One region of the Paenibacillus sp. FSL H3-0286 genome, then DNA from elsewhere that is predicted to be linked to it. Evidence: riboswitches for the same ligand, from Rfam matches in the RefSeq annotation. Region 1 holds a riboswitch; each other region holds the start of a gene.

What was found. Region 1 has a riboswitch for cobalamin ahead of metE (5-methyltetrahydropteroyltriglutamate--homocysteine S-methyltransferase). Riboswitches for the same ligand answer to the same signal wherever they lie in the genome.
Region 2: another riboswitch for cobalamin. It lies ahead of MHB37_RS04575 (DUF4430 domain-containing protein); the one in region 1 lies ahead of metE (5-methyltetrahydropteroyltriglutamate--homocysteine S-methyltransferase).
Region 3: another riboswitch for cobalamin. It lies ahead of MHB37_RS02375 (anaerobic ribonucleoside triphosphate reductase); the one in region 1 lies ahead of metE (5-methyltetrahydropteroyltriglutamate--homocysteine S-methyltransferase).
Region 4: another riboswitch for cobalamin. It lies ahead of MHB37_RS03910 (S-layer homology domain-containing protein); the one in region 1 lies ahead of metE (5-methyltetrahydropteroyltriglutamate--homocysteine S-methyltransferase).

Annotation. Positions count from the first base shown of each region.
Region 1 is NZ_CP150285.1:5,131,992-5,139,853, reverse strand. It holds gene MHB37_RS23170 (FtsX-like permease family protein) at 1-1,690, shown strand, start outside; gene MHB37_RS23165 (DedA family protein) at 1,708-2,331, shown strand; gene MHB37_RS23160 (undecaprenyl-diphosphate phosphatase) at 2,382-3,242, shown strand; cobalamin riboswitch at 3,342-3,548, shown strand; gene metE (5-methyltetrahydropteroyltriglutamate--homocysteine S-methyltransferase) at 3,703-6,006, shown strand; gene MHB37_RS23150 (DUF1540 domain-containing protein) at 6,153-6,305, opposite strand; gene MHB37_RS23145 (DUF4349 domain-containing protein) at 6,734-7,849, shown strand.
Region 2 is NZ_CP150285.1:1,056,532-1,064,393, forward strand. It holds gene MHB37_RS04555 (VWA domain-containing protein) at 1-568, shown strand, start outside; gene MHB37_RS04560 (beta-mannanase) at 593-1,234, shown strand; gene MHB37_RS04565 (hypothetical protein) at 1,318-2,580, shown strand; gene MHB37_RS04570 (glycosyltransferase) at 2,577-5,573, shown strand; cobalamin riboswitch at 5,701-5,904, shown strand; gene MHB37_RS04575 (DUF4430 domain-containing protein) at 6,074-7,862, shown strand, end outside.
Region 3 is NZ_CP150285.1:543,160-551,021, forward strand. It holds gene MHB37_RS02365 (ribonucleoside-diphosphate reductase subunit alpha) at 1-688, opposite strand, end outside; gene nrdG (anaerobic ribonucleoside-triphosphate reductase activating protein) at 744-1,259, opposite strand; gene MHB37_RS02375 (anaerobic ribonucleoside triphosphate reductase) at 1,256-3,241, opposite strand; cobalamin riboswitch at 3,483-3,718, opposite strand; gene MHB37_RS02380 (MTH1187 family thiamine-binding protein) at 4,097-4,405, shown strand; tRNA gene MHB37_RS02385 (tRNA-Thr) at 4,499-4,570, shown strand; gene MHB37_RS02390 (hypothetical protein) at 4,804-4,971, shown strand; gene MHB37_RS02395 (undecaprenyl-diphosphate phosphatase) at 5,788-6,591, shown strand; gene MHB37_RS02400 (hypothetical protein) at 6,867-7,082, opposite strand; gene MHB37_RS02405 (hypothetical protein) at 7,308-7,637, opposite strand.
Region 4 is NZ_CP150285.1:888,622-896,483, forward strand. It holds gene arcC (carbamate kinase) at 36-986, shown strand; gene MHB37_RS03900 (hypothetical protein) at 1,179-1,760, shown strand; gene MHB37_RS03905 (cellulase family glycosylhydrolase) at 2,145-3,866, opposite strand; cobalamin riboswitch at 4,208-4,409, shown strand; gene MHB37_RS03910 (S-layer homology domain-containing protein) at 4,572-7,862, shown strand, end outside.

The DNA of each region.
Region 1 (7,862 bases):
CGGAATTTTATTGATGCATGGAATGACGAAGAGACAGCTGAACACCATGGTTTTTCTGGAAAATATGATGATCGGCACCTCTGCCATCCTGACAGGTACCCTTCTCGGGTTACTTCTGGGCAAATTATTTTTGATGATCGGATCTACTTTTTTGGGAATTCCCCTGTTAACCTTTCATCTCCCATGGCAGGCACTTGTGCTTACGATTTGCAGCTTCGTGTTATTGTTTTTTCTGATATCGCTTTGCACCTTTGTTTTTATCGGCAATGAGTCACTGATGCGTCTGTTTCAGGGAGAGCGTAAGGCAGAAGAAGAACCCAAAGTATCCTTTGTATTATCTATTATTTCTGCTGTACTGCTGATCAGTGGTTATTATATGGCGGCTACTGCAAAAGCTGCTTCCGTAGAGAAAGTCATGTTTCCGGTCGTTGCGATTACGGTTATCGGGACGTATCTCTTTTATACCCAGCTAAGTATTTGTTTGGTTAAGCTGCTTAAGGACATTCGGCACTTGTATTGGCATCGTACGAATATCATCACTTTATCCGGTTTGTCCTACCGCTGGAAAGAGAATGGCCGAATGTTTTTTATGGTGACGATTGTATCCGCAGTCTCCTTCACTTCCGTAGGGGTATTTGCATCGATACATACACTTTCCAGAGAGCTGAAATTGGATTATCCCGCAGCAGTGGGTTATGTAGCCAAAGGAAATCAGGCGGATGTACCCTTTGATCAGCATCTGAACGAAATTAAGGAAGAGCTCAAGACGCACGAACTCCCTTATGAGGCGCTTAGTATCCCGATTAAATATGCTGAGGTTGAAGCTCAGACTGGACCCGATCGCACTTTACGCCTTCCCTTGATTGCTTTCAGTGATTATAATCTCGCCCTGCAACGTGCAGGGTTCCCAACAGATGAGCGTGCTCTGGTGGGTAACGAAGGTCTGGTGATGATTGGTTCACAGCGTGATCGCAGTTTAACAGAAGGCAGAGTAAAAGCGGTCTATTCCTTGCAGCAAGGACTTGCCATTAAAGAAATAGGTTATACCGAGCAAGTTCCCATCGCCGAATATTTATTGCCGGAGCTGGATGGTAGAGATGGCGGGGATTTTAGTGGTGTCGTGATCAGTGATGAGCTCTACAGCGCTATTGATCCCGTGCAGACGGATCTTTATACAGGTTTTTATGTAGAGGATTTTCCACAGACGGTAGGTATCGCTGCTGATCTTGCCCATAAAGGCAAACAGTCCTATGAAAGTGATTCTCCGTATGCGATTGTGATCAGCGGCACGCTGTTTGAGCTTCAGAAAACATTGTATAACACAATGCTTTTTGCTTCCTTGCTGGTGGGTACTGTCTTTTTTATCGCGGCAGGCAGCTTTCTTTACTTCCGGTTATATACCGATCTTGATCATGATCGCAATCAATATTCCACTTTGTCCAAGATGGGACTTACGGATAAAGAACTCAATCGAATAGTTACGATTCAGCTGTCTTTGTTGTTTTTTGTGCCGGTCGGAATAGCTATTTTACACAGTGTGTTTGCCTTTATTGCGCTTCAACGGTTGTTCTACTTATCTATCGCAACGGAGACAGGCGCGGTGTTACTCGGATATTTGGCTGTTCAAGGACTATACTTCTTTTTTATTCGCAGCCGCTATTTACGCAACCTGAAGAAGAACTTGATATGAGAAATGGGGGTAACAAGATGCAAGCATGGATTACAGATTTTATGGAGCAGTTTGGTTACTTCGGTATTTTTCTGATGCTGGCCTTTGAAAATATATTTCCACCAATTCCTTCAGAAGTGATCCTGCCCTTTGGAGGATTTATGACGACTACGACGAGCTTGACGATCCCTGGTGTAATCATTGCTGCCACGGCTGGTTCACTACTGGGTGCAGTAATTCTCTATTATATTGGCCGATTATTGGATGTGAGCCGGTTAGAGAAACTGGTTGAACGCTGGGGTAGCCTAATTAGGGTCAGTAAAAAAGATATCCACAAGGCTGACGCCTGGTTTGATAAATATGGCTACTGGACTGTATTGTTTTGTCGGATGGTTCCGCTGGTCCGCAGTCTGATTTCGATTCCGGCGGGAATGTCGGGCATGAAATTTGGAGTATTTATGATCTTCACAACGATTGGCACATTGGGATGGAATTTGCTGCTTGTGCTTATTGGCGCGGTATTGGGCGAATCCTGGGAAGACATTGCCGTGTACATGGATGTGTACTCCAATGTAGTCTATGTACTAATTGCTGGCGGATTAGTTATCCTTGGGTTTCTGTACTTCCGCAAACGCAGCCGGAGAATGAACACTGAGGGCTAAGCGGGTAGTGGACTGATAATAGAAATGACTATTAAAAAGGAGGGAAACAAATGGAGCTATTAACGATTATTAAAGCCATTATTTTGGGGCTTGTTGAAGGTTTAACCGAATTTGCTCCAGTATCCTCCACGGGTCATATGATTATTGTTGATGATATGTGGCTGAAATCACAGGAGTTATTTGGACAATATACAGCAAATACCTTCAAAGTAGTTATTCAACTGGGTTCAATATTAGCGGTTGTTGTGATCTTTAGAAATCGGTTCATTGATTTGTTAGGCTTAAAGCGTTTCAGCCGTAAGCAGTTGGATCCTGTAACAGAGGAGCTACCGCAGTTGGAGCAGGGCGGGCATCTCAAGCTGACTCAGGTTCTGGTAGGGTTAGTGCCTGCAGGTGTGTTAGGTGTTCTGTTTAATGATTATATTGATGAGCATTTATTCTCTACCTCAACAGTGTTAATTGGTCTAGTGATTGGGGCTATATTAATGATTATTGCCGATCTGTTTGGGCCGAAGAAGATCAGAACTGAGAGTGTAGATCAGATTACATACAAACAGGCACTTGGTGTAGGTCTTGTACAGTGTTTTTCGTTATGGCCTGGATTTTCACGCTCGGGCTCGACGATTTCTGGTGGAGTACTCCTCGGGATGAGCCATCGTGCCGCTGCTGATTTTACGTTTATTATGGCAGTACCCATCATGGCAGGTGCCAGTCTGTTGTCACTGATGAAAAACTGGCAATATTTCACCATGGACGCGTTGCCGTTTTTTATTGCAGGCTTTATTAGTGCCTTCCTATTTGCGCTGTTATCGATGCGTTTCTTCTTAAAACTGATCAATCGTATCAAGCTCTTACCGTTTGCTATATACCGTATAATTCTTGCTGCTGTAGTATATTTCGTATTTTTCTAAGTCCGTTATAAGGAATCGATATAACAGAAGCCCCAGTAATCTATTGCAGATTGCTGGGGCTTTCACGTATGATGACATCAGATTAAGACACTCAAATGATGAATGATATCGGAGACAGGTGCTGACCGGAAAATAGTAATTCGGTAGGCTTAATAGGGAAATTCGGTTCGAAGCCGATGCGGTCCCGCCACTGTAACGGAAGAATCTCGAGCAACAGAGGTCACTGGCAATTTACTACTGCTGGGAAGACTGCTCAAGATGTTGACGCCGCTAGCCAGGAGACCTGCCTGTTTCAACAGCACTGCTTCACCTACGGAAGATAGGGAGGTGTTAGACGTTAACCATGGGTATATCATGGGCGTCTTTCCCTTTGACTTTTTTAGGGAAGGGCGCTCTTTTTTATAGGAAAGCAAGTAGCTTTGGAGTTTGAAATAAGAGATGGAAGAGGGAGTGTATCGAGATGACGAATAAAGTAAAAGTAAGTAATCTTGGATATCCGAGAATCGGAAAGAACCGCGAGTGGAAAAAGACACTGGAAGCCTACTGGCAGGGGAAAATAAATGAAGAGCAATTCCGCTCCGAAATGGCAGCAATTCAGCTGCAGCATTTGAAGACCCAGCAAGAGGCAGGAATTGAGCTTATTCCGGTGAATGATTTTACTTTTTATGACCATGTGTTGGATACGGCTGTTATGTTTGGAATTGTACCTCCACGGTACACGTATGATGGCGGCGACATCGGGCTTGATCTTTATTTTGCAATGGCCCGTGGTAATACTGAGGCTACTGCCTGTGAGATGACCAAATGGTTCAATACGAACTATCACTATATCGTTCCAGAGATCGGCACACAAACACCACGCCTGACTGAAAATAAACCTCTAGCGGCTTATCGTTTTGCTAAATCGCAGGCAGGGATTGAAGGTAAACCGGTACTTTTAGGTCTGTATACCTTCCTTAAGCTGTCCAAAGGTTACGCAGCGGCAGATATCGCCAAGATTGCTGCACGTTTTGTTCCAGTCTATGTTCAACTGCTACAGGAACTGAAGCAAGAAGGGGTAAGCTGGGTACAAATCGATGAGCCAGCGATTGTTACAGGCATAAGTAAAGAAGAATTAACACTGCTTAACTCGATATACACAGAAATTGCCGGCTCCGTGCCGGGCTTGAATATTATTTTACAGACGTATTTCGAAGCTGCTGAACCGTTGGAGGCACTGCTAGAGTTGCCTGTTCAAGGCTTGGGTCTTGACTTTGTGCACGATGGTGGAGCGAATCTGGCTTCTATCGAACGTCTTGGCTGGCCGAAGGACAAATGGCTGGGTGCCGGAATTATTGATGGACGGAACATCTGGCGTTCCGATTTAGACGCTAAGCTGCAACTGGTAGAAAAGCTCAGCGTTCATGTGCCGCTTGATCGTCTTATTCTTCAGCCTTCTTGCAGTCTGCTGCATGTCCCAGTCACCGTTCAAGGTGAGGTGAAGCAGAAGGCGACAGTTAAGAATGCGTTAGCTTTTGCCGATGAGAAGCTTGCAGAGCTTAGTTTGCTCGGAGCAGCCCTCGCAGATAAAGGAGAAGCTTCTAAAGCAGCGCTGGCCGCTAGTCGTGAAGCTATTGCAGCATTCCGCGCACTACCTGAGCGTGGCCGTAAGGATGTGGCGGAGCAAGTGCTTGCACTTGCAGCTTTGCCGGACCAACGCAGTTTGCCTTTTGCTGAACGCTTAAAGGTGCAGCAAGAGAAATGGCAGCTTCCACTTCTGCCAACCACTACAATTGGTAGCTTCCCGCAGACAGTAGAAGTGCGTCAGGCGAGATTGAAATGGCGTAAAGGGGTCTGGAATCAGGAGCGTTATGATGGATTTGTTCGTGAGCAGATCGCGGATGCAATTACCTTCCAAGAAAAGCTAGGTCTGGATGTTCTGGTCCACGGTGAGTTCGAGCGTACAGATATGGTGGAGTTTTTCGGAGAAAAGCTGGATGGATACTTGTTTACTAGTAATGGCTGGGTTCAATCCTACGGTTCCCGTTGCGTTAAGCCACCGGTGATCTACGCGGATGTTGCATTTATACAGCCTATGACTGTTAAAGAAAGTGTCTATGCACAATCGTTGACGAAGCTTCCGGTTAAAGGAATGTTGACGGGTCCTGTAACTATCCTCAATTGGTCATTTGTACGTGATGATCTCAGCCGGGAAGAGGTAGCCAATCAAATTGCTCTTGCCCTTCGCCATGAAGTAAAAGCGTTGGAAGATGCAGGCATCGAAATGATTCAAGTGGATGAGCCGGCTATACGTGAAGGACTTCCGCTTAAGGCAGAAGACCGTGAGCATTACCTGAACTGGGCAGTGAAGTCGTTCCGCGTTGCTACGAACCATGTGAAGGCTACGACACAAATTCATACGCATATGTGCTATAGCGAATTCAATGACATGATCGATTCCATATCGGCTATGGATGCTGATGTAATCTCCATTGAGACTTCACGTAGCCATGGGGAGCTGATTATCAGCTTTGAGGAGCAGGCCTATGATAAAGGAATCGGTCTTGGAGTGTATGACATCCATAGCCCGCGGGTTCCGGCTGTAGAAGAAATGACGGCGAATATCGATCGTGCGCTGCGGGTGCTGGACCCTGAACAGTTCTGGATTAATCCGGATTGCGGTCTGAAAACACGTGGCTGGCAGGAGACAGAGGATGCACTACGTAACATGGTAAGCGCTGCTGCTATTGCGAGGGAAAAGTCAGGGGTTATTGCATCAAAATAGACATAAATAAATTAGAGCCAGGGTAATTTACCCTGGCTTTTTAGTTCACTTATTTTTTTATAATCAGCTACTTGATAATAATTCTCAATCTTGTTAGAATGAAAAAGAAAAAGAAGGAACCGTGGAGGGTCCCTTCAGGCATTTACTTATTTACTTTCGAAAGTTTTGCAATCTGTTTCTTCTGCGCGTTTTGGTTCTTGGGAGCTGTGGAAAGCTACGAAGATCGATTCAGCGCTGCATTTGTTCTCTTCTGCCCAGTGGGTGCAGGAGTTAACTTCACAAACTACGTCTTTTGCCATGAGGGTTCACCTCCCCTTATAGTAATTGATAGTATCATTCAATGAACGGCTCTGTTCAGCAAGGTGGAGCTTGTCTCAACAAAGCCGTGTCACGCCCTCATTCATTATGAATAGAGGGTATTTGGCTTTTTTTACTAGGTTAGACGTGGTAATTGTACCAAATAATGAGTTTGTAAGCAAATAAGTTCTTTAACTTTCGGGTCACCTTCCCACATCAAAAATATGTCCAATAAGAGCCGCAGAAATGCGGCTTTTTGTGTATTCAACAAGAAAAACCAAAAGAAATTTACCGAAATTCCATATTCCAGTGCAACCTTCCAAGTTTTGGGGCGTTATAGAAATGAGAGACGGAAGAGATCTGTACAGAACATGACATTCCGTAACGTTACAATGCTAGGGATAACCACTACACTTTTGGAGGAATGAGAATGCGCAAATGGGGTCTGCATTACTTATGTTTATTAATTCTTGCGGTGGTATTGGCAGGTTGTGGCTCGGGTGATAACAATTCGGCGGCAGACAAATTAGCTGGTGACGGCGGAAATACGAGTAATTCTGCTGCAGCAACCACTGAGCAATCTTCGAAAGCTACATTAGCGGATAAGAGCACCTCAGCAGAAGCTGAGACAGCAGCGGGAGGCAACGAAGCCCCAGTTGAAAAAGGTTTGACATCAGAGAACACGGATCAAGGGAACGCGGGATTCACGGGCAGTGATGTCGTGGAAGGATTGAACAAGAAGCTAATCTATCATGCCAATCTGACTATGGAAGTAGAAGATTACGGTAAAGCTCAGACTGAAATCCGCAACATGGTAACGATGGCTAAAGGATATATTATAGAGTTTAACGAAAACATGTCGCAATATGAGCAAGGAGGGACGTTTATCCTTAAGGTGCCTGCCTCCGGGTTCTCTCCTTTTCTGAATAATTTGGAAAAAGTAAAACACGAATCGCTACAACGCAGTATTCAAGGTCAGGATGTCTCGGAGGAGTATGTTGATCTGGAGTCGCGTCTAAAGGCAAAGCAGTTAATGGAAGCTCAATACACAGAGTTTATGAAAAAAGCAACGAAATCAAGTGATCTGGTCGCCTTTGCAAACGAGCTTGGTTCGATTCAAGAAACGATTGAGCAGATCAAAGGCAGAATGCGATATATAGATCAGAACGTATCTTTTTCAACGGTAGAGCTTAGAGTGTACCAGACGGATGAGAGCTTAGCCGTGAAGGAAAAGGCAGAGCAAGGTCCATTGCTAGAACGGGCATCGGATGCTTTAAAAGGAAGCCTGAACGCACTATCTGTTATGTTTCAGTGGATTTTTGTAATTCTTGCAGGTGCATTGCCGATTCTAATCGGTGCGGGCATTATTTTAGTCATCGTTTGGTTTGCCCGCAAAAATATCCGTGCACGACGGGAGCAGCAGACCCAGCGGATACGGCAGGAAAATCGGGAACTGAACAAGGCGGTACTCCCTGGACCAGCAGAGCCAAAGGTGACAACCTCAATAAAGGATAAGAAAGCTAACGAGGACGAGAATAAAGAATAAGCTCCTATGAATT
Region 2 (7,862 bases), 3.0 Mb from region 1:
GCGCGGCATTGCCGTGAATACCATTGGTCTGGGCTTGAATGATCCAGCAGGCACTCAGCTGTTGCAGGATATTGCGAGAGTGACAGGCGGACACTATTATGATGTCAAGGATTCAGCCCTACTGGGCGATGTGTTCCAGCAGATCTATGACCGTCTGGGAGATCGGACGCTGCTAACTGAGCGCAGTGATTCAACGGCAGACAGTCCTTATTATGCTGCGGTTCGTATTTTGTCATTGATGTTGATGGGGGCTGCAATTGGATTAGGTCTGGGAATTATGTTTGATAACCGTCATTTGGCTAAAAGCTTTGGGATTGGCGGCGTAATATCAGGCTTGATCGCAGGACTGATTCTGGAATTTGGACTTAGCGGTGACTCCTTTACAGATAGTCTTATTCGTCTTCTGGCTGTTCTTATATTAGCTGCTATTATTGCATTATTTACAGGCGTCATTCCGGTAGGAGAAGGACGTATTTATCGAAATAGAAGAAACAATAACGCAGCGCCTGCACCAGCATCGGATAACTTTCCGGGTCGGCGCAGAAGCCGGAACAGCAAAGGATTCTAGTGTAGCGGAAAGGGGTTTACAGTAATGAGGTACGCCGAGGTTAATGCTTCCGCTCCGGGAATAACGGATGTGACATCCCAAGTGGATGACCGATTCTGTACGCTGAGATGGCGCTGGCCGGACGGCGTGCAGGCGGTGTACATCCACAAAACCTCCGCAGAAGCGGCTGACATGGGAACCGGAGATGATCCGCCGATCGGGATGAAGCTCTACACTCGTGAGGAATACAAATCTAACAATGGTTATCGTGATCGATTGGATGAGATCGGATTGATATCCTATACGATATTTGCTCGTCTTGCTGAGAACGGTGAGACTGCCCTGGTGAGGCAAAATGATGGTGTGAACCGGGTGATGGTCAGTGCAGGCAAAGCCCGGATCTATTATTCCATTCAACAAAAAAAGGCCTTATTCGGAAAACAAAAGACCGTACATATGGCGATTACGGCAGAAGTGCCCGTGGCACGGGATGTCCTCTGTTATGTCAAGAAACGTGGAGGGCATCCTGCAGGGAAAGAGGATGGTATTCTCTTTCCCTTCGTCCAGGATTTCGCTCCTGGACGCAATGTACTTCCGCCGATTGAAATCGGTAAGGATGATTTTGTACGCATCTTTTTCACCGATGGCAAGAAATATGGGCTTTATTACGAATTGGTACCGGAGTGAGACTCGGTCTACACGTACAAGCGGGTGATGAGCAGTGGCGTTCATAGCAAGTACGTAGATACAACTTTTGGGAGGATGAGTAGATGTCTTTTTTTAGCCGTTTTATGAAAAAGAATCAGCCGGAGCCGCGGCCGCTTTTTTACGATATAGTGTGTCCGTATTGCTTCACCAAGTTCTCTCCGGAGGATGTCGTCTTTCGGGCTATGCACAGCCGGGAGGACGATGAAAATTACGCATTGGGTGAGGATGACGCCTTGAACAAATACCGTGAGCGCTTTGGGCTTGATACGGTAGATGACATAGAAGCGATTATCAACCCGGCGGATATTCCGGAAGAATATCATCATTACACGGATCATGTGTTAACTGGGCTTACGGATCGTTACGGTGTGCTTACGCGCAGACGGCTTTGCCCGTCCTGCCATAATGAGCTGCCGGTGACTGCCGGGAAGGTGCCAAGTAACATCATCTCGATTATCGGGGCATCCCAAGTCGGGAAATCGGTGTATATGACCTCGCTGATCCACACATTGCAGCATACTACAGCAGGTCATTTTGATGCCGCTTGTATGCCGCTTAATGCAGAGATTAGCCGTAAGTTCCGTACATTGTATGAAGAACCGCTTTTTGAGCGTGGGGATCTGCTGGCTTCTACACAGAAGGAAAAAATGCAGGAGCCTTTTATCTTTCAATTTGTCTTTAAGGATGAAAATAAACCGCCACTGACACTTGTATTCTTTGATGTAGCAGGTGAGGGTATGGTGGATCAGGATTATCTTGGACTTCATGGTCAGCATATCAAGAACTCTGCGGGTATTTTGTTTATGGTCGATCCGCTGCAAATCCGTTCTATCCGTGAAAAGATTCATATTAACATCGGTGACCGCCCGGGAGAATGGGTCTCACAATATGACGAGCCGCGCGATGTGGTGCTGACGATGTTCGGTGATTTTATTGCCTATCAGGAAAAGAGTAAGACAGACATTCCAACAGCGGTTGTGCTTGCCAAAAGTGATATGCTGCATTCGCTGAAGGATGAGGATGGCGATTACATCAAGTCCAACAGCAATGTGTTCAATAACTATGTTCACCGCAAAACATTAAACATGGACGAGTTCCATAATATCGACGGGGAAATTCGCAGATTTATTGGTAAGGTGGACAGACCCTTTAAAGATACGATGGATGTTTATTTCGCGAATACGGGTTATTTTGCAGTATCTGCGTTGGGCAGCAATCCTGTGAATCAAAAGATTGAGGGTGTAGTAAGCCCGATTCGTGTAGACGAGCCTTTTATTTGGCTGCTGCATAAGCTGAAGTATATTGAGGGGAGCGACGGCCCGTGAATGTTTTCTCAGGGTCAACAATCGCCCAACAGATGTACACCCGCGAACGTCGCGGAGTGTTTCGTTCCACAGAAGGCTTCGATACGGTAGCGAAATCAGATAGTCTAGACAATAATTTTGTGAAAAAAATCCTTCATCCCTTCTGCCTCTACGATGCTCCTGCGGAGTTAACCGCACGTGGAGAGAAGGATGAGGCTGCATATCCTGGTGCGCTGCACCTATTTCATGCTGAGAACGGGGATACAGTTATTGGGCTTAGTCGTTATCAAGCGGCCGATTTCACAGGCCAACGAAGCGCTTTTTTTGCACATAACTATGTAGTTCCTGCTTCACGTTCCGAAGAAATTGTGCAGAGCTATGGAGACTGGCTGCATGCTGATTTTGCAGAGCGTTATACTGGAGAGCTTGGTGGAACCTTGCCGGAGCTGCCCTCTATTCCAGTTGTTCGCACAGACCGCAGCCCGGATCCAATCGCAGGCTTACGTCTGTTAGGGATTGATGAAGGGATATTCAAGGCGTTATTGCAAGCCGTAATGCTCTCTGTAGCAGGTAAGAAAAAAATCTACGTGGCTCTAAACGTACCTATCACCGAGTTGTCCGCGCGGGCGGTGGAGCTTACAGAAATTCTGTATAGCGTGCTGCCGTATGAATTCCGCCGTAGATTAGGCGTGATTACGTATGCGAATGAACCGCAAAGCCGTAAATATATACATCTTAGCTTTGTGGAAAAAGGTTCACTTCGTCCCGGTGACCGCAGTATTGAGAAGGATTATACCTTTGATTTGGCTTCCGGACGGATGGGGAATGTCGATTTTGGCGAGACCCGCCAGCCTTATGCTGATTTGGTATGGAAGCTGTTACTGCTGAATCCAGGAGATATTAACGACTTCGTAAGCTTCGCCGATCAGATTCTGCGTGGAGAGAGTCCTGAGCACAAGCTAACCCTTTCTTTCTATAATGAGCTGGCTATATTTTATGAGATTGAGCAAGGGAACGAGCATTTATATACGGAAAACAAGAGTGCGGTGCTAAGTGGTTTGCTTTCTTACCTTAAACCAGACGGTGCAATTCATTCTAGAATCCGCTTGAATGATATTTTCTTAGAACGGTTTGACCGGGAATTTGATCTGATTCGGCAAAGAAATGTGCCAGATCCGGCGATTATGGAATGCTTTAAAGAGTATTTTGTACTTAAGGATCACAATTACAGGGTCAGAATCGTGGATTATTTCATCAATGGGATGCTTCATAGTGTGGAAGCGGGCCGCAAGGATATTTTGAGTGCTGCTTACGGGATCATTGAGAGTAATGATGAGTTAAGTGCAGCTTACTTCCAGCGCGTGATGTCTGAAACTTATTTCCGTAAGCAGCTACTTGAGCCTTATATGGAATCAAGACTAGCTGCGGCGTCCAGATCTGCGGATATTCTGAGCTTTGTGCTCCATTGGGGGCGGTTCCTGCCAGTGGCGTTAGAGCAGTCTTTTGCTCAAAATGCTGTGAAGGATTATTTGCTAGAAAAGCTCCAGCTGGAGCATGATCCGGTGGCTTCTGTGGCGGAAATTCATGAAATTGTAGATAAGGCAGAAAAAGATCGCCGCAAAGGAACAGGAGTTGCTCCTAAGGCACTCTCCCTAATGCAGGATCTTGCTGCTTCAGCAGATAGATTCTTACTGAACCGCTTATCGCTTTCTGATATGACGCAGGAGGAGCTTCTGGAGGTAGTTTTTTTACGGTATGGTAATGTTGTCGATTGGCAGCCGCCACTGGATAGGATTAGCAAGCAGAAAGAGAATGCGCTGCGTGCCGCTTACCGCTGGTTTGGTGAAGAGAAGCCGAATGAGGAGATTTTTACAGGATTGTCTCCGCAGGAACTAGACGATGTGCAGCTACTGGGTCGTCGTTTGCTAAAAGAGGCGCGTGTTCTGGAACCCTTTGAACGGCTTCCGCTAGCCTTTTACTATACAACTCAGCGTGAAGGGGGTCCGCTGGATTACGATGCGCTTCTGGAGCTGTTAAAGCGTAAAGCCGGTTCCGACAAAGAAATCATCTATCGGTTTTTTGCTTGGTCGCAAGGCAATCCTTTATTTACGGTTTCGAATAAAAAGCTGCAACCGGGTTACCGTAAGGCGATTCTGAAGTATTTCCTGAGCAGTGATCGTGAAGCGTTCAAGAATCGGGAATTCCGAAAGAACTATGTCGCGGCAGCTCGGCCTGCTCTGCAAAATGTGTACAATGAAGCCCGTTCCCAACTGGCTTCCCCGCTGGCGCGCTGGATCAGCCGCAGCCGATTTCGACTCTTAATCTCCGGCTCCATTACGGGTATTCTGGTGATTATTGCAATTATCGTATTCAGTATGCTGCGTCCGGATGATACGAAGACGGCTCTGCCGGGGACAAGCCCTGAGCCGACCCCTGTTCAGAGTGCAGGCAATATGCTGCCTCCAGCTTCAGTATACTTGAAGGATCAGAGCGTCGAAGGAGATAAGGGGAGCAGCATGTTGGTGTTCACCTTCGCAAGTGCAGATGACTGTGTGCAGTTTCAACCGACTGAGGTTAGTTTAATGTCTTCGTCTACAGAGATAGATAAAAGCTTTAAGGTCGCTGCTACAAATGGGACTTGTCCAGTGCCGTCAACGGATGGGACGGATGAGGGAAACGCTGCTGACGAGTCAGATGCCGCTGGCACTACTGGAGGAACAGCAGAAGGTGCAGATTCTACTAACGCTGTAGCTGATGCTTCTCCGTCCACTACGCCTTCCTCTGATACTGAGAACAGCACTGGGTTGCCTTCCGCAACAGCTGTGACTGAAGGTGAACAACCTTCCTATCAGGTTGAGGTTACATTGGAGTCTGGAGCGACAATTCTAGAGAAAAGTATGATCAAAGCCGGAAGATTTACATTGATCGTAGATCCCGACCCTAATATTCCACCAGCTTCTGATTCAAGTGCTGAACCCTCCCCGACTGCAAGTCCGGATGGAACAGTCGAATAACAAGCTTTCTGAACAGCAATACCCACCGGAAGGTGGCGTATTGCTGTTCATTTTTTTGCTGCCCATACTAAGCTTTTCTATAGACATGCTATGTATTAATAGATATGATTATGGATGTCAAAATAAGATACTACATACTGGAAAAGGTGCAGACTCTATCAATCTAGTCGTCTGCTTAAAAGGGAAGTCCGGTGCAAGAGTCCGGCGCGGTCCCGCCACTGTATGTGCGGAGCGTTTCTTCTATAAGCCACTGCCCCGAAGGTAGGGTGGGAAGGTGAAGAACAGCGATGAAGCATTAGCCAGGAGACCTGCCTTTTTCGTGAGCGTTTCTATTCTTCGTGGGGTAAGAATGTGGAACATATACAGATGGACTGTTGGCAGGAAGCAAGCGCCGCAGCCTCAATTTGTAATCTTCCCTGACCGCCCTCCAAAGGGGCGGTCTTTATGTTATGCGTCTTATTCCCAGCAGTACCCATTCTTATACAGAAAGAGGTTAAACAATGAAGAAAATCATGTCTTCCAAGTTTGTAGCACTTGGGCTGGCCTTATTCATGGTCATTTCAATTCTAGGAACATCTCTTGTTCCGGCGGGACAAATATTTGCAGAAGCGGGCGCTGGCGCCGGTCTGGAGGCAACTGCCGCGGAGCGGATTAATGTTGCGGATGCGACTTATGCGGCTGCAGAATATCTCTTGAAAGGTGGCGTGCAATCGGATTGGCAAGCCATTGGATTAGCGCAAGCAGGGTACAAGCTGCCGGCTAGTTACCTTTCAGAGCTTGAAAAAAAAGTAAAGGATGCCGCTGGCGATTTCACCAATGTAACCGATTATGCTCGAATCGTGCTCGCAGTGAGAGCGATTGGTGCAGATCCTACTAGCTTTGCTGGTAACGGAATGACTCCTGGCTATAATCTGATTGAGAAAATTTATAATAATAGCAAGCTCAGTGAACAGACGCTTAATAATCCGGTATATGCTTTACTTGCGCTGGATTCTGGTAAATATAATATCCCAAGTGACGCGAAATGGACGGCGGATAAGCTCCTTACGGAGATTCTCTCCAAACAGAATCCGGATGGGGGCTTTGCACTAACCTCAGGTGCAAGTGAGCCTGATATGACAGCGATAACCTTGACGGCTCTGGCGGCACATAAAAATAATCCCGAAGCCTACTTAGCAGGGCTACAAGCCGTAGCTTGGTTATCTACAGCTCAAGATAGCCATGGGGGTTACGGTGACAGTGCTGAAAGTAGCGCACAAGCAATCCTTGGACTCACCTCCTTCGGAGTTGATCCTAGTGGATTAGAATACACCAAAAACAAAGTGGATCTAATGGAGAACCTGCTTAGCTATCGTCTAGCTGATGGTAGCTTCACCCATAGCCGTGGTGGAAGCAGTAATATTCTGGCGACAGAGCAAGGGCTTCAGGCGCTGGTTGCCTATAATTTGCTATATAAAGGAAGCAACAGTAAGCTATACGATTTTTCCAAATCCTCCATTCAGAGCTCACTCATCTACGCTCCAGTAACGATTGAGGGACCACAGGCCACGTTGGCACAAGGGTACGCCTATGCTGGCAACGCACTTGGAGCGTTAGAGAAGCTGGCGCTTCAAACGAACTTGCCGATCACAAATCCTTCGGGCAGTTATGTGACTGGCATCGGAAGTATTGCTGCTGGAAGCTTTGGTGGTTATGACGGATGGATGTATGTTGTATCACGTGACGGAAAATGGATTAATCCCGATGTAGGCATGAGTGATTTTGTACTTAAAGATTCAGATCAGGTACTGGTTTATTATGCCGGAGATGACACTAAGCTTGTGGATTCCGTTACGCTTTCCAAAGCAAATCTTAAAGAGGGCGATTCCTTTACCGTCACTGTAACTAGTAAGACGTGGAAATGGGACGCTGCTACGAACACTTCCTCTCCTGTAACTGCAAAAGCTGCGGGTGTTCAGGTCCAAATTGGAGCTCACAAGGTAACGACGAATGCTAAAGGTGAGGCCGTATTCTCAGGAAATGTGCCCGCAGGTGACTATACACTGACTGTAACTGGCTACCGTGAAGGCAAAGCCCCAACGATTGCTAAATATACAAAAGCTCTAAAAGTGATTTCTAAGAATGTAACAGCTTCGCTAACCGTTGAAGGCCCGGAAGGGTTGATTAGTGAGGGGACTTTGAAAGCCTCCAATGCCCTTGAAGCGTTGCAACAACTAGGGTCTACCGATGATTTTAAAGTGGATATCACCAAATCGTCTTATGGCAACTTTGTATCAGGTATCCATGGAG
Region 3 (7,862 bases), 2.5 Mb from region 1:
ATAGTTGTCCAGCGACCTTTTTGCCGGCATTGGACATTGTAGGTGTAGCAGCAGTCATATAGATGTTGCTCATAGCCCAATAAGCTTCTTTTACAAGCTCAAGACGTTTCTCAGCTGGCTCACGGTGCATCAGGTACATAGCAATAATCATATAACGTTCTTGTGGAAGCTCCATTACACGGCCGTCAAAATCATGCGCCAAATAACGGTCGGATAGCGTAAGCAGACCGATATAGTCAAACAAAAGGTCGCGTGTATAATCGATACACCCGCCTAGTTCGATAATTTGTTCTTTGGTGTAATGACTTAGAAGTTCTTCGCGATAGATTCCTTTTTTCACGAGATCCGTAATTAGTGGATACAATTCACCGTAAGGCTCTTCTGGATAAGCTTTGTAGCGGCGATGGACGGCAGCTTTTTTATAAAGGGTAGTCAGAAGGGCGCGGGCAGCTGCGAACTTCCAGTTAGGCTCTTCTTTTGTTACAAGCTCTAGAGCGCTCATGGTGAAGGCGTTGCTGATTTCTTCTCCGCTTACCGAGTCACGACGCAGTTTGGAATTCACTCCACGCAGCAAAGTTTCTTTATTTAGTTGATCGAGACCTTCCAGAATACGGTCAGCGTAGACGGAAAGACGGTTCTCATCAAAAGCCAGTTGGCGATTATCCGGTTTTACTACGAATTGCGGCATGGTTAGTTCATCCCTTCTTATTTCAAATTAATTTTCAATATCAAAAATTGATATATTATAGCGCAGCAGGCTGCCACAGAAAGACCTCCGAGCCGTTCATGCTGGCCGGAATGTCGATAATGCGTTGGTTGGAGCTTCCCCGGTAGAGAAGCGTAGTATCTTTCAGTTCTTCTACAAATCTTCCATCTATTAACACCTGACACTGTTTAAGTAGATTCCACTCCGGCGTACCGGGAAGGGCTGTAAGTTCTTCGTACGTATAACCACTGTAAATCCAGATTGAGAACCCTGGCAGTACAGTGCGAAGCTCATGAATGAACCCCAGCAACTCTTCTGCTGAGAAAAAAGGATCGCCGCCTGCCAGTGTCAGACCATCCAGCAAAGGGTTAGCGGCGATTTCTGCGATGATTTCATGTTGTCGTTCTAAGGTGAAGACTTCTCCATATTTAAAGTTCCATGTCTCGGGATTAAAACATCCCGGGCAACGATGGCGGCAGCCGCTGAGAAAGAGGACGGCCCGCATGCCCTCTCCCTCGTTAATCGACTCCGGATAGTAACCGCAAATATTCATAGATGCTTAACGCGATCCCGAACTTCAGCTTGTTTGGCGGCATTAAAGCGGGTCTGATAGTCGCCGGTTAAATAACCTGTAACTCTGCGCAAACGGCGGATGTGCACGTCATTCTCATTTGCGTTGCAGGAAGGACAGTTTGTCCCAATTACGCCTTCGTATCCACAGCTGGAGCAGCGGTCAATCGGATGGTTAATGCTGAAATAACTGACCTGTTGTTCGAGCGCATATTTAATGATTTTGATAAAAGCCGATGGGTTGTTGCGGGCATTGCCGTTTAATTCGACATAAGAAATAGCCCCGGCATTGCAGTATTCATGGAAAGGAGCTTCCAAGCTGATCTTCTGAGCAGCACCCAGATCGAAGTATACAGGGATGTGAAAAGAGTTCGTATAATATTCACGGTCGGTTACGCCCGGAATGGAACCCAGTACCTTGCGGTCAACTTTGGTGAATTTACCGGACAAACCTTCTGCTGGAGTAGCGAACAGGGTGATGTTAAGATCCAGTTCCTCACTTTTCCGATCGCAATAGTCCCGCATATGACGCACGATAGCCAGCGCCTTGGCATGAACTTCCATATCCTCGCCATGGTGTTTGCCGTACATAGCTTTCATACATTCCGCCATACCGATGAAGCCAAGAGACAGACTGCCATGCTTCAGCAGATCGCCTACAGTGTCATCGGGTGCAAGATGTTCGCCGCCTTCCCAAACGCCTTCTCGCATCATGAAATCGGAAGCTTTAGCTTTTTGTGCGGTTTGGATGTGGAAGCGATGGAGAAGTCCTTCCAGCGCAATATCCATATAATGATTTAGATCTTCATAGAAGCCAGCTTCGTCTGCGACGGTACGTCTGCCTGTTACTGTGCCGTGTGCAAGACCTAGCCGAACCAGATTTAGTGTATTAAAGGAAAGGTTGCCCTTCCCAGAGCAATGATTACGCCCAAAACGGTCACCGAGCACTCGGGTTCGGCAGCCCATTGTAGCGAACTCCGTATCAGGATCACTTGAATCATAATACTGCAAGTTGAGCGGAGCGTCCAGATTAGCGAAGTTTGGATATAGTCTGCGCGCAGAACATTCAGCTGCTTTTAGGAACAGTTCATAGTTAGGATCGCCTTGCTGTTGATTGATTCCTTGCTTGCATTTGAAGATTTGAATCGGGAACACTGGTGTTTCTCCGCTGCCAAGTCCGTTCATAGTTGCGGTTAGCAGAGAACTGATCACAAGCTGACCTTCTGGTGAAGTACAAGTACCGTAGTTGATGCTGGTAAACGGTATTTGTCCACCGGATCGGCTGGACATGGTATTCAGATTATGTACCATACTTTCAGCCGCTTGCAGAGTTTCGATTTCGGTTTCCTTTAGTGCAAAACGGAACGCCCTTGGATATAACTCCGCCAGATCGGTCCGGCTCATCGTAATCTCGCCCAAAGATTCATCAGCTTGTCCTTCTTCAAAATAATCCAGACCCTTGCGGAACAGCTTGGCGAAGGATTTGGTTACATAAGGTGCCAGATCATAGTCGAGTTTATTGGCGGATACACCACCATATTGAGCATTTTGCTGGGATTGGAAAATAATCGCTACCAGAGACATAGCTGTCATTATTGAGTTCGGAGGACGAACGCTGCCGTTGCCGGTATTGAAACCTTCACGGAGAAGTTTATCAAACGGGATGAAAATACAGTTCGTCGTTCCAATCGCGTATTGATCCAGATCATGCACATAGACGACATTGTCATCAATAGCCTGCACTAGCTGCGGCGGCATCGTAAAATTGCGGGCGTACCATTTTGAATATTCACTGCCGAACTTGCTCATTTTACCGGAGAAACTCTCTCCATTCAAATTGGCATTCTCGCGCAATAGGTCCATATCCCGACTGTCGATAATATCCCGGCCTAAATCAATGAGCTCTTCTAAAAGAACTTCCCGTGCATTTTCTACTCCATTAAATTGTCTCTCCAACAACGTCATTGTACAGCTCTCCTCTCAGTATAAAAGAAAAACATCTATCATCAAATCCATATATCCATAAGAAGTTGGACTGCTATAAGCAGTCGTATATTTGTTCAGATTACATAAAAAAAGCATCCCCTACCCGAGGATGGCAGAAAATGCCCGATGCGTTATGTAAATATCCACACGGATATTTGCAGAGGTCTCTACGTAGATGACCGCATGCGGACACCATCCCTGTTCCTCGCAGGCATCAATAGTTGGTGTCGTCGAAACAGGTAGGTCTCCTGGCTTCCGTGGGATCTCTCGGCGCCTTCCCAAGGGTGTTCCTAACCCTCAGTGGCATTTGCCGGGAGATGTGGATTCTCAAGCTTCCCAGAAGCTTAAGAAGGCCATCCGGTTACAGTGGCGGGACCGCAGCGGATTCTCACCGCGCTTCCCTATTAAGCTCTAAATCCGGTTAAGGATCAAAGCGCCTGTCTCCACTATATTTTGTTGTCGTTAGATAAAAATAACCCAAGATGTTGTGTTTGTAAACAGTTTTTTAGAAAACCCGCGCGGGGAGCGGGTTCTTCAAAAGTACTCCACAAATGATCCACAGGCTGTCCATAAGTAATCCACAATTGATCCACAGGGAGATGCGAAATGATTCATAAATTGTCCGAAAAGATGCCACAAAGAGTCCATAAATATAGTGCAGATGACCCTAGAATTTGCTCATGAGAAAATACTCTTAGCCCAAAGTCATATTTTGGAGTAATCAGAAGAAATAGAAGAGATAAGGGAGGATAATCTTGCTTAGTTTGTGACAGAGCGGTGGAATTGTTACAATGGAAGGAGACAGCTACTATAAAATTTCGAGGAGGTATTCTCATGCCTATCGCTGAAGTTACAGTTATTCCAATTGGAACAGGCAGTACCAGTCTTAGCAGCTATGTTGCGGATATGCAGCGGGTGCTGAAGACAGTAGAAGGGATTACTTATGAACTTACGTCTATGGGTACGATCATCGAAGGGCCTCTGCAACGCATTTTTGCCGCGGTAGAAGCTTTGCATGAGTCTCCTTTTGCCGCAGGTGCAGAACGTGTCTCTACTTCACTTAAAATAGACGACCGCCGCGATAAACCCTCTACTAGCCGTGGAAAGTTAGAGTCTGTGGAGCGTAAGCTACAGGTGGATTAGCAGTTTAGGAGGGCGGAAAACAGGGAGAAATAGGCTTGCGTTTCTGGCTGAAAGTTGTATAATATTTTTTGTTTGACAGAAAAACAGCGTTAAGCTGGTGTAGCTCAGGGGTAGAGCAACGCACTCGTAATGCGTAGGCCGGGGGTTCAATTCCCTTCACCAGCATCCTTACAAAGTCGATAGTGGCGCGTGTTCCCGGGTTTTTGGAACTGCGCCTTTTTTTTGTACAAGCATCAACTTCTAACATTCTTCTAACCTTTAGTCGATTAAAGTGGGTGTCTCGTCAATTTTCTCCACTTCTTTTCGGGTTCCTAGAATAGAATCTCCGATACATCGGGGCACCGCTTCCTGCAGATTGGGGAGAACATGTGAATAAGTATCCAGAGTGATATTTATTGATGAATGGCCTAATCTTTCCTGAAGTCGAATATGATGGACAGCCCCTGCTGTTCCCTGTTCTTCTGGAGAAACGTATCAAGGAAGATAAGACATGGCGCGAAATCGGTAATGAAAACGGTATGACTAGTGGTCACTGTCGAGCAGATGGAAGGCGTGTCGCAAGCTGACAGCAATCAGAATGAAGGATGTGGCGGAGGTGCAGCATAAGCTGCTTTTCTCTTGCGGGGGCAGATCGGTTAGATGGTAATTACTATAAAAATAAAAAAGACACCACAAGGTGTCTTAGTACAGATACTTTTCGCTCGAATTTCACGAGCTCGTCAGTGAACTGAGTTCATAAGCAAGACTGGCTACGGCTAACAGATGAAGAGATAAAGTAATATCAATGTTAAAATGTGCGGTAATATTAATTTTCATAGATAACCACGCTCCTAAAGTATAAATACACATAAAGAAAACTTTATAAAGCGCTTGGCCTGCCATCATCAGTGCCAGGTAGCCATCCTGTACAGACGCCTTAGCGTTTCGACAATAACATTATACTTAATATTTTGTGTTTTGCCAAAAAAAGGACCCCCAATTCTTGGTCGGGGTGGCGGTTCTGTGTGGTTTCTCAGCGCTTTGGAATCATGATGGTCATTGAGGCTCCACGCACGCGGCTGCAGAATGATCAAATGGAAGTTACGTTTCGGTGTTCATATCTGCTGCATGCTCTGAAATTGATTATCCAAATAACGGGCAGCAAGTTCAGAAGGTTAACGGATTTTTTATTGATACAGGTTGAATTTAATGTTTGATACTGTTGTTATGCTAACGGGAAAGGATAGTTTAATAAAGGAGTTACTTAAGACTGGAATAATGAGCAATGTGACAATTATGTCATTCTGAATTGAATATTGTTAGGTTAATCGATGGGGAAGTTTACTTGTCTCCCTTATACTGGAAATTAAATGATTTTATTTCCGAAAGGGGACAATGCACTGATGACTGATGTAATTAAAGCAATAATACTTGGCATAATAGAGGGCTTAACTGAATTTTTACCAGTATCATCTACTGGACATCTTATTCTAGCAGGCGATTTGCTTAGCTTTGAGGGAGATGCTGCAATAACTTTTAAAATTGTTATTCAGTTGGGTGCAGTGATGGCAGTTTTAATTCTTTATTGGAAAAGGTATTTGGAGATTGGGGTTAATATGATTAGAATGGATTTTTCCAAAAGCAAAGGATTAAATGTCATTCATATGATTTTGGCTATGTTACCAGCATTAACCCTATATCTTCTCTTCAAGGACACAATAAAAAGCCAATTATTTGGCCCAACCCCTGTTTTGATAGGTCTAGTTGTTGGTGGCGTGTTGATGATCATTGCAGCGCGGAATAGGCGGACTGAAACCGCTGATACTATCGATGGGATTAATTATAAACAGGCTTTCGGAATTGGTCTGTTTCAATGCTTGGCGTTATGGCCGGGATTTTCGAGATCAGGTTCGACGATTTCAGGTGGCCTGTTGCTTGGCACTAGCCAAAAAGCCGCTGCAGATTTTACATTCCTTATTTCTGTGCCTGTTATGTTTGGTGCAAGCTTGTTGGATTTGTACGATAGTCGTGATTTGCTGAGTTCTGACGATTTGCTTCTAATGTTAATTGGCTTTGCGACATCCTTTCTTGTGGCAATGATTGCAGTAGTGACGTTCATCAAACTGATTAAGAGACTTCGATTGGAGTGGTTTGCTCTATACCGGTTTGTTTTAGCAGCTCTCTTCTATTTAATTGTCATACAGTAATTGGATTAGTCAATATGAACATCATGGGAAAGAAGCTTTTAAAAAGGCTATACATCATATCCTGCACAGATTTAACTAGAGGTTAAAACAAGGGGAAATCACCAAACAAGACAAAGCTCAAGTAGTCTATGAACTAAGGAATGAATTTTCGGTGTAAGCACTTCTACAGCTAGCCATTATCCCTCGTTTGTTTCTTCTACCATTAATATCACAAAGTGATTATACAAGTGTTTGGGAATATGAAAATCCCCACCAGTTTAAGGTGGGGATTTTGCTTACCAAGTATTATAGTTCGACTGATACTTAACATGTTTGTTCTCATAGCTCTCATTTGGGTAATCACGTCTGACAGACTGCAAGTAGCCTGAAATTGCAAATGCTGCAATAAGCCCTCCTATAATTCCTGTGATTAAGCTGAATGTTGAAAATCCGAATGTGGCAACTACTCCAATGGAAGACAATGCTACAAGCAATAGACTGAATATTTTCATCTTTATACACACCTTCATTTTGTATATATAGTAATTTGGAAATTAAGATTGATACGTTACCTTGTTTGATCGGTTTCGATAAAAATAATAAAAATTCAGCAAATCTTTAGACGGGCTTCATACTTATTTAAGCTAAGAGGATTATAGTAATTACATAACCCCCTTATAATATAGATCTAGACCCTGCCGGAAGTTGGTGGGGTCACTTTTTTGCACAGAGTAATTTTATAAATATGGTTGCCCAATATAGAAGAGAAACAAGAAATATAAAATGTAGAGAATGGGTAGCTTTATTTTTAATTTCTTGCAGGAATTTTTGAATTTTTCTGAGGTCTTGGACAGATTCTTCATCACATATCCATAAATGAGGAATTGTCCAATAACAAAGAAAATGAGCTTAAGGGGAAAGTTGCCCATTTTTATCTCAGTGAAAATAATAGTGAATGTGACACTCACAAAGGTTAGTGATACAACTTTTAAAAACTGTTCATAACGATCTTGTGGTTCTTTGATAGGATCCTGCTGCCCCCATTTTCTCTCATCAATTTCTGTCATGGTAAACCTCCAATCTACTGAATGTTATTAGTATTTCACCAGATTGAGATGCTTTTTGAACAGGGAGAATTAATTGGGAAACCATTATGAGTATAGTTGTCTGTTGCATCTTGTTGAAGGCTTACTTGTTGTGGAGATAGTACACTTGAATTTGATTGATTTGCTGATGCGAAAGGAGCAATTGCGGTAGTCAATAAAGCGATTGATAAAACTACGATTAGTTTT
Region 4 (7,862 bases), 2.8 Mb from region 1:
AAATGAGGATCAACTGATCCGTCAGGAGGAATGGAATGAGTAAATTTATAGTTGTAGCCATTGGCGGTAATTCATTGGTGAAAGACAATGGCCGCGATTCTATAGAGGATCAGTCTGAGGCAGTACGTGAAATTGCTGTCAATATCGCTGATCTGGTGCAAGCAGGCAACGATGTGGTGGTTACTCACGGCAACGGTCCACAGGTTGGATTCGAGCTGAGACGAAGCGAGGTGGCTTCGGAAGTCACTGGAATGGATGTTACTCCGCTGGTCAATTGCGTGGCGGGCACGCAAGGGGGCATAGGCTATTTAATTCAGCAGGCCTTAACAAATGAATTCATTCATCGCAGATTAGACAAAAAGGTTGCCACAGTCATTACTCAGGTCGAGGTTAGCAAAAATGATCCGAATTTTCAGTCTCCCTCGAAACCAGTGGGCTCCTTCTTCACGCTTGAGCAAGCAGAGGAGATGAAGCGTGCCAAGCCAGATTGGGTCATCATTGAGGATTCAGGTCGAGGTTACCGCCGTGTTGTTCCATCGCCTAAGCCGATTGATATCGTTGAAAAAGACGTCATTAAATCACTCATTGAGACGGGTTATGTGGTAATCGCTGTTGGCGGAGGCGGGATTCCTGTGATCAAAACCGAAAATAATACCTACGAAGGTATCGATGCGGTCATTGACAAAGACTTTGCTACAAGTCTGCTGGCCGAACAGATCGATGCAGAATCTCTTATCATTACAACAGGAGTTCCTCAGGTATGTGTGAATTTCGGTACGCCTGAGCAGAAGGCTCTTGAAGAAGTTACAGCGGCAGAAATGTTGGTATATGCGGAGCAGGGTCATTTTCCTGCTGGCAGTATGCAGCCTAAAATTGAAGCAAGTCTTGGCTTTTTGAAAAAAGAGGGACGCAGAGTTATCATTACCAATCCGGAAAATATGAAAGCTGCGATGAGCCAACAGGCTGGCACACATATTGTAAATTAATAGGATCTAATTTATCTCATCATTTCATGGAGACCGCCACTGATCTAAATCAGGGCGGTTTTTTGACATATTCATGAATTGTTATCTAACTGTTGCTTTCAGATGGCCATATTCTGGTGAATAAAAGGAAGATAAGAGGTAAAACTATGTCCACTATAGAGAAAAAAATACATTAAAATGCGGGGGTAAAAGATGATATCGAATAAAGGAACAACACAACGTTTTACCAGGGCTACAATTCTTTGTTGTATTTGTGCATGTACGGTATTGCTAAGTGGTTGCACTAAAGCAGCGGATGAGACTCAAGTGCCTACTCCAACAGCTCAAGTAGAAACTGCAGCACCTTCTGCAGAAGCAACTACACCTGTACCTACAAATAACGCAACAGATCAACCCCTAACATCTGCGTCACCCGGCTCAAATACTGGGAAACTTCCAGAGGGGGTTAGCATTCAGAGAGTTATCAAGGATGTTTCGTTAAAAGATAACTATCATAAAAAGGTTGAGCTGCTAACTGACGGAGGCAAGCGGGTCACCATCACAGATCCGAATCAAAAGATTGTTTTGCAGCAGATTGAATATGACGGAAGGATCACTGCGGTTAAGGGTAAGCAGGTTACTGTTCAAGTGGAGGGCGGTAAAGAGCAAACCTTAACGATTCCTGATCATATAGTCATTGAAGATGAAGACAAGCTCGGATTGAACAATGGCGTTGAAATCGAGTGGACGGTAAATGCAGACGGACAAATCGAAAGTGTGGAACTGGACGATTAAAAAATTACCGAGGTGAGCTGGATGAAATTTCTAATCGTACTTGGTAGTATTCTTGTTCCCATTGTTATGCTGATGTTACAGGGGAAATCGATAAAGTGGCGTATGGTTTTCAATGTTGTTTCGGTCTTAAGTACGATTATCTTTGGAAATATTTCTGCCTTGGCAATTTACGAAATATTAAGAGATCATGCTGTATTTATGACCTCGATCCATGCGATATTTTTAAATCCAATGTTTCTTATTACCGGAGCCTATCTTGGCGTTTATTTAATTTATCGGTTGATGATAATTTCGTATGACGAGGTTTATATGTGATCGGTGCAATACAAATAGGGATGTTCCTGCGAAGGACACCCCTATTTGTGTTGTTAACAGGACGGGGGGTTAAGAGGACTTTCCTACAACGTTTGTTCCGCTCTTCGTGATCTTGTAGGTGATGATATCACCATTCCAGAAGTGGAACTTCAGGATTACCTCGCCGTCTTTAACATCTTTAAAGAACGCGGGAAGCAGCTTGATTTCTTTAGTGTTATAAGAAGGTGAGAAGGTATTGCCGAATTCCTTAAATGGAGTCCAGTCCTGCGGACCTGCATTGCCACCAGCGGTATATACAGCTTCCATTGTGGCAAGCTGGTTACCATTAAAGGTGGTCGGAATGGCAAAGGATTCAGTCGTGCCTTTTGCATCGCTTAATTTAGCTGTGTCATACACAATCACCTTAAGTCTCCACGCAACACCCTTGTTGAATTTCAGAGTCAGCACGGCATTTTCACCGTATTTTTGGGAAGCTGTGAGCTTTTTAAGTTGGCTGGCTTTGAGGATGAGCTCCTCACCATTTAAGGTGTAATCTTTACCTTTGGTCAGATACTTTCCGTTGGCACTAATGGTGGTTAGCTTATTTCCGTTCAGGTTCAGCTTAACCTTGGTATCTTTGATTTGTGCACCTTTTTTTAGGTAGACCAAATCGCTTTCGGTGCTGGAGGAACGCTCCTTCAGACCAGACATTAATACATTGTGGAGTTCAGGGTCAGACCACTTATAAGTTTTACGGTTGAAATGCTGCCCGTTATCCCAGAGCATGGAAGTCATTTTCTTTTCTTTCAAATAATAAGTCAGATACTCGAAGAATTTAAGCTTCTCGCCCTGTTCAATCACACCCGTGTCTTTATCGAAACCTAATAAACCAAATTCGCCGACGATGACAGGGATGCCTTTAGCTACAAATGTATTGTAAACGTTATCAAAAGTTTGAGTGATATCATTTTTTGTATCTTTTTCAAATGTGGTGTAGCCGGCAATGTTCACACTAAACGGCCAGAAGCCATAGAAGTGAACGGTCGCAATAATATTTGGATCGTTCAGAGCCGTAATCGTCTTATAGAGATGATCCATTCTTGTTTGCGTAGGTGAAGACTCTAATGAAGGTAATACAAGTGGGCGGAGGTCGTTTTTCCCACCGGATTTCCGCACGATTTGATAGAAAGAGTTATTAAGTTCAGTAAGCATTTGCTCCATTTTTGCTTCGTCTGTGCTTCCACCATCGGTGAATCGAGGTTCATTTATGCTCTCGAACATCAGCTTATCGGATTTGTCCTTGAAGCGATCGGCAATTTGAGTCCAGGCTGCATTATAACGTGCCAGCGTTTCATCGTGTTTTTCTTCCATATGGCTTACCCATAGCCAGGAATCATGGTGGACATTAATCATGACATAAAGCTTGGCGTCCAGTGCCCAGCCGACAACTTCTTCCACACGGTCGAGGTAGGCCTTTTCTAGGGTATAGTCTGGTGCCGCACCCATGTGAGTATCCCAGGTCACAGGAATCCGAATGCTTTTATAGCCTTGAGCGGCGATCTTTTTAATAAGATCTTGGGTCACACGTGGATTGCCCCAGGAGGTTTCATCCTCACCTGTAGCATCTAAAGTATTGCCAAGGTTCCATCCGGGCTGCATTTCGTCTACATAGGATTGGATCTTACTCTTTGGCGCTGCCTTAGCTTGTTGCTCGTCCTTAGTTGCAGCTGCGGCCATGGATGAGAACAGAGAGAGCAGAAGAGCGGTGACAAGTGTCAATGATAAGAAGGATTTCTGGATTCGCGTAGTCATTGAATTCTCCTTTGTGAGATAAATTTAGGATGCTTGGACCTGGCTTTGACGCTGTACTTGGTGGTTAAATGAACGCAAACACCTCCAGTTTTATTTTGTAAACGCTTTCTGAATATACCCTAACATAGAATACACTTAGCGAGTACCTTACTAATTTGTGGTAAATTCATATAAGAATTAGTGATTTAAATTAATTTGCCCCACAGTTGGATAAAGAAATTATTTGAATAACCCTACTCGTAGAAATTGGTTATTCAATAGGATTATCTCTAGCTGCCCGTTATACAAAAAAGAAATATAACATGACAAAAGCATATATATTAGTTATGATGAAGCATGAAAATTTAAAATTAGAAATAGGTGCCAACTATGAATGTTGCGGAAGTACAATCATAGATTGGTTAAATGGAAAGCGGGTGTGAATCCCGCGCGGTCCCGCCGCTGTGAAAGAGGAGTCCTTGCAAAATGCCACTGGGAAACTGGGAAGGCAGCAAGGGTGATGATACTTGAGCCAGAATATCTGCCTTTTTCTGTTACACCATCAAACTCTACGATCGATAGAGAGGTGCTTGAATAGTGTTTGCCAGCTATTATTGTGGTTCACTATCTTAACCTCTTGACGTTTATGTTGAGTGGTTTTTTTGTGGTTATGAGAAAGTTTATTCTGTTTTTTATCATAGGTATGAAGGGAAGGGTTATGGAAAAATGAAGAAAAATAAGTTTTTAGCGTGGTTACTTATTGTAGCTGTATTTATTACGACATTCTCTACAAGTGTAATCCCGGCTCAAGCAGATGGAGCAAGCTCTACCCTTAAAGGGTATGTATCTGTATCCGTAGAGAAATTCACCTTAGGCCAAGGGTATATTAAGGAACCTATTAAAGTTCCGATTTATGAAGGCGATAATGGCGCATCTTTAATAACACGTGCGCTAGGTGATGGGAATTATAGATATTTAGGAAATATAGATAGTGGTTTTTATTTATCAGAAGTTAAAGATAGTGGCAGAAGCGAAGTCAATATTCCACAATATATTTTAGATATGATTTCAGCCGATGGGAATACAGTCGGCACTAAAGCAGACCCAGATTGGTTAAGTCAGTTTGACTACACCTCCATGTCGGGTTGGATGTATGCAGTAAATAATGTGTTTCCTCCGTTTGGGATGACCGATTATAAGCCTCAAGACGGTGACATCATTCGAACTCAGTTCACCACTTATGGCTATGGTTCTGATCTTGGCGGCTGGGGGGAAATCCCAGTTCAACTTGCCAATAAGGATGCTTTAACTGCGGAAATCGCCGAGATTAATAGTGCCCCTAATAAAGAAACTATTTTGGACAGACCAGTAGTGCAATCGGCAGTTTATGAAGCCTATTCCGTGCTCGAAAACATGGCAAGCTCTCAAATAAGTGTAGATCATGCGCTTGTCGGTCTTAATAATGCATTAGACATTGAACCCCCTGTTATTACAGTAAGTGGCATACAAGATAAACAGGAAGTATCCAATAAAGAAATAAGCTTCAAAGTAGCTGTCACAGACAATGTATATAGTGACATTACTCCAGAAGTGAAGCTGAATGGAGTTACTTTATCACCCGCAAATGGGGAGTACAAAGCTACTCTGAATTCAGGCATTAATGCAATTGCTGTAACGGCTCTTGACGGAGCTGGAAACAAAACAAATGTAACTTATCAGGTTACTTACAAACTGGAAACTACAGTTGCCGTCAAACAACAGTTAGATAAAAACCTTGCTTATATTTTAAATACTGTAAAGAATCCAACGTTTGGAACAGGCAGCGGAGAATGGTCGATCCTTTCTCTGGCACGGGCGAACTATACAGTACCTAACGGTTATTATGATCTCTATTACAATAATGTAGCTACGAAAATAGCATCAATCATTAAAGAGGATGGAAAACTCGACGCCAATAAAAGCACAGAGAATTCCAGAGCGATTCTAGGACTTACCTCTATCGGAAAAGATATCACAAATGTTGCGGGATATGATCTGAGAAAAGCACTCGCTGATTATCAATATATCCAAAAGCAAGGCAATAATGGTCCGATTTTTGCTCTGATTGCGCTAGATAGCCATAACTATGAGATTCCTGTAGTTGATGGAGTTACAGAACAGACCACAAGAGAAAAACTAGTTCAGTATATTTTAGATAAAGAGGTTAAAAAAGGTACAGCAGAAGCTGGTGGCTGGGCATTAGGCGTAACCAAAGCCGATGTCGATATGACTGCGATGGCGATGCAAGCTCTTGCACCTTATTATGCAACCCGTGATGATGTAAAAGCTGCCGTGGATCGGGCCATCCAATGGCTGTCCGATAACCAAAACAATCAAGGCGGATTTACAAGCTGGGGAAGCACTAGCAGCGAGAGTATCTCGCAGGTAATTGTAGCCTTAACTGGTGTAGGCGTAGATCCGCACACTGACGCTAGATTTGTTAAAAGTGGAAATTCGCTTATTGATGCATTACTTAGCTTTGCTGCACCTGAGGGTGGATTTAAGCATATCCTCACAGGCAAAGTAGACAATATGGCAACGGACCAAGGTACGTATGCTCTTGTGTCCTATGATCGTCTGCTCAATCATAGCAACCGTCTCTTTGATATGAATGATGTGCAATTAGAACAACCTACTGCTGTTGTAGCCAAACAACAATTAAATAAAAGCCTTGCCTATATTCTAAACACTGTAAAGACCCCGTCGTTTGGAACAGGCAGCGGAGAATGGTCGATCCTTTCTCTGGCACGGGCGAACTATACAGTACCTAACGGTTATTATGATCTCTATTACAATAATGTAGCTACGAAAATAGCATCAATCATTAAAGAGGATGGAAAACTCGACGCCAATAAAAGCACAGAGAATTCCAGAGCGATTCTAGGACTTACCTCTATCGGAAAAGATATCACAAATGTTGCGGGATATGATCTGAGAAAAGCACTCGCTGATTATCAATATATCCAAAAGCAAGGCAATAATGGTCCGATTTTTGCTCTGATCGCGTTAGATAGCCATAACTATGAGATCCCTGTAGTTGATGGAGTTACAGAACAGACCACAAGAGAAAAACTAGTTCAGTACATTTTAGATAAAGAGGTTAAAAAAGGTACAGCAGAAGCTGGTGGCTGGGCATTAGGCGTAACCAAAGCCGATGTCGATATGACTGCGATGGCGATGCAAGCTCTTGCACCTTATTATGCAACCCGTGATGATGTAAAAGCTGCCGTGGATCGGGCCATCCAATGGCTGTCCGATAACCAAAACAATCAAGGCGGATTTACAAGCTGGGGAAGCACTAGCAGCGAGAGTATCTCGCAGGTAATTGTAGCCTTAACTGGTGTAGGTGTAGATCCGCACACTGACGCTAGATTTGTTAAAAGTGGAAATTCGCTTATTGATGCATTACTTAGCTTTGCTGCACCTGAGGGTGGATTTAAGCATATCCTCACAGGCAAAGTAGACAATATGGCAACGGACCAAGGTACGTATGCACTTGTGTCCTATGATCGTCTGATCAATCATAGCAACCGTCTCTTTGATATGAATGATGTGAAACTGGAACAACCAGAAGAACCGGGGCCTGGGCAACCAGAGGGTCCGAAAGAACTTCCGTTACCTTCTGGGGAGAACCCGAAAGTTGAAATCCCAAATGACGCTAATGATTATATCGTTCCGATCAGCACTGGAGATAGCAACAAAGAAATCACAGTAGCTATTTCGGAAGAAAATCAATCGAAGGTTAGTGTCAATTTACCAAGTAACAGCGACCTTCCTCAGATAGAGGCCATAAAAGGTAACGTATCTGTAGTCATTCCTAAGGGTGCAAAAGTTACAAGTGGGGATGCCTCTGCGATTGAACTGATTTCAGCTTTAACCGGTGCAGAATCTGCACTAAAAGATAGTGTGAATCAGATTATTCCTGGGGACAAGAAGCTTGATAACATTCTTCAAGCATTTTCCATGGGTGGTAGTGCA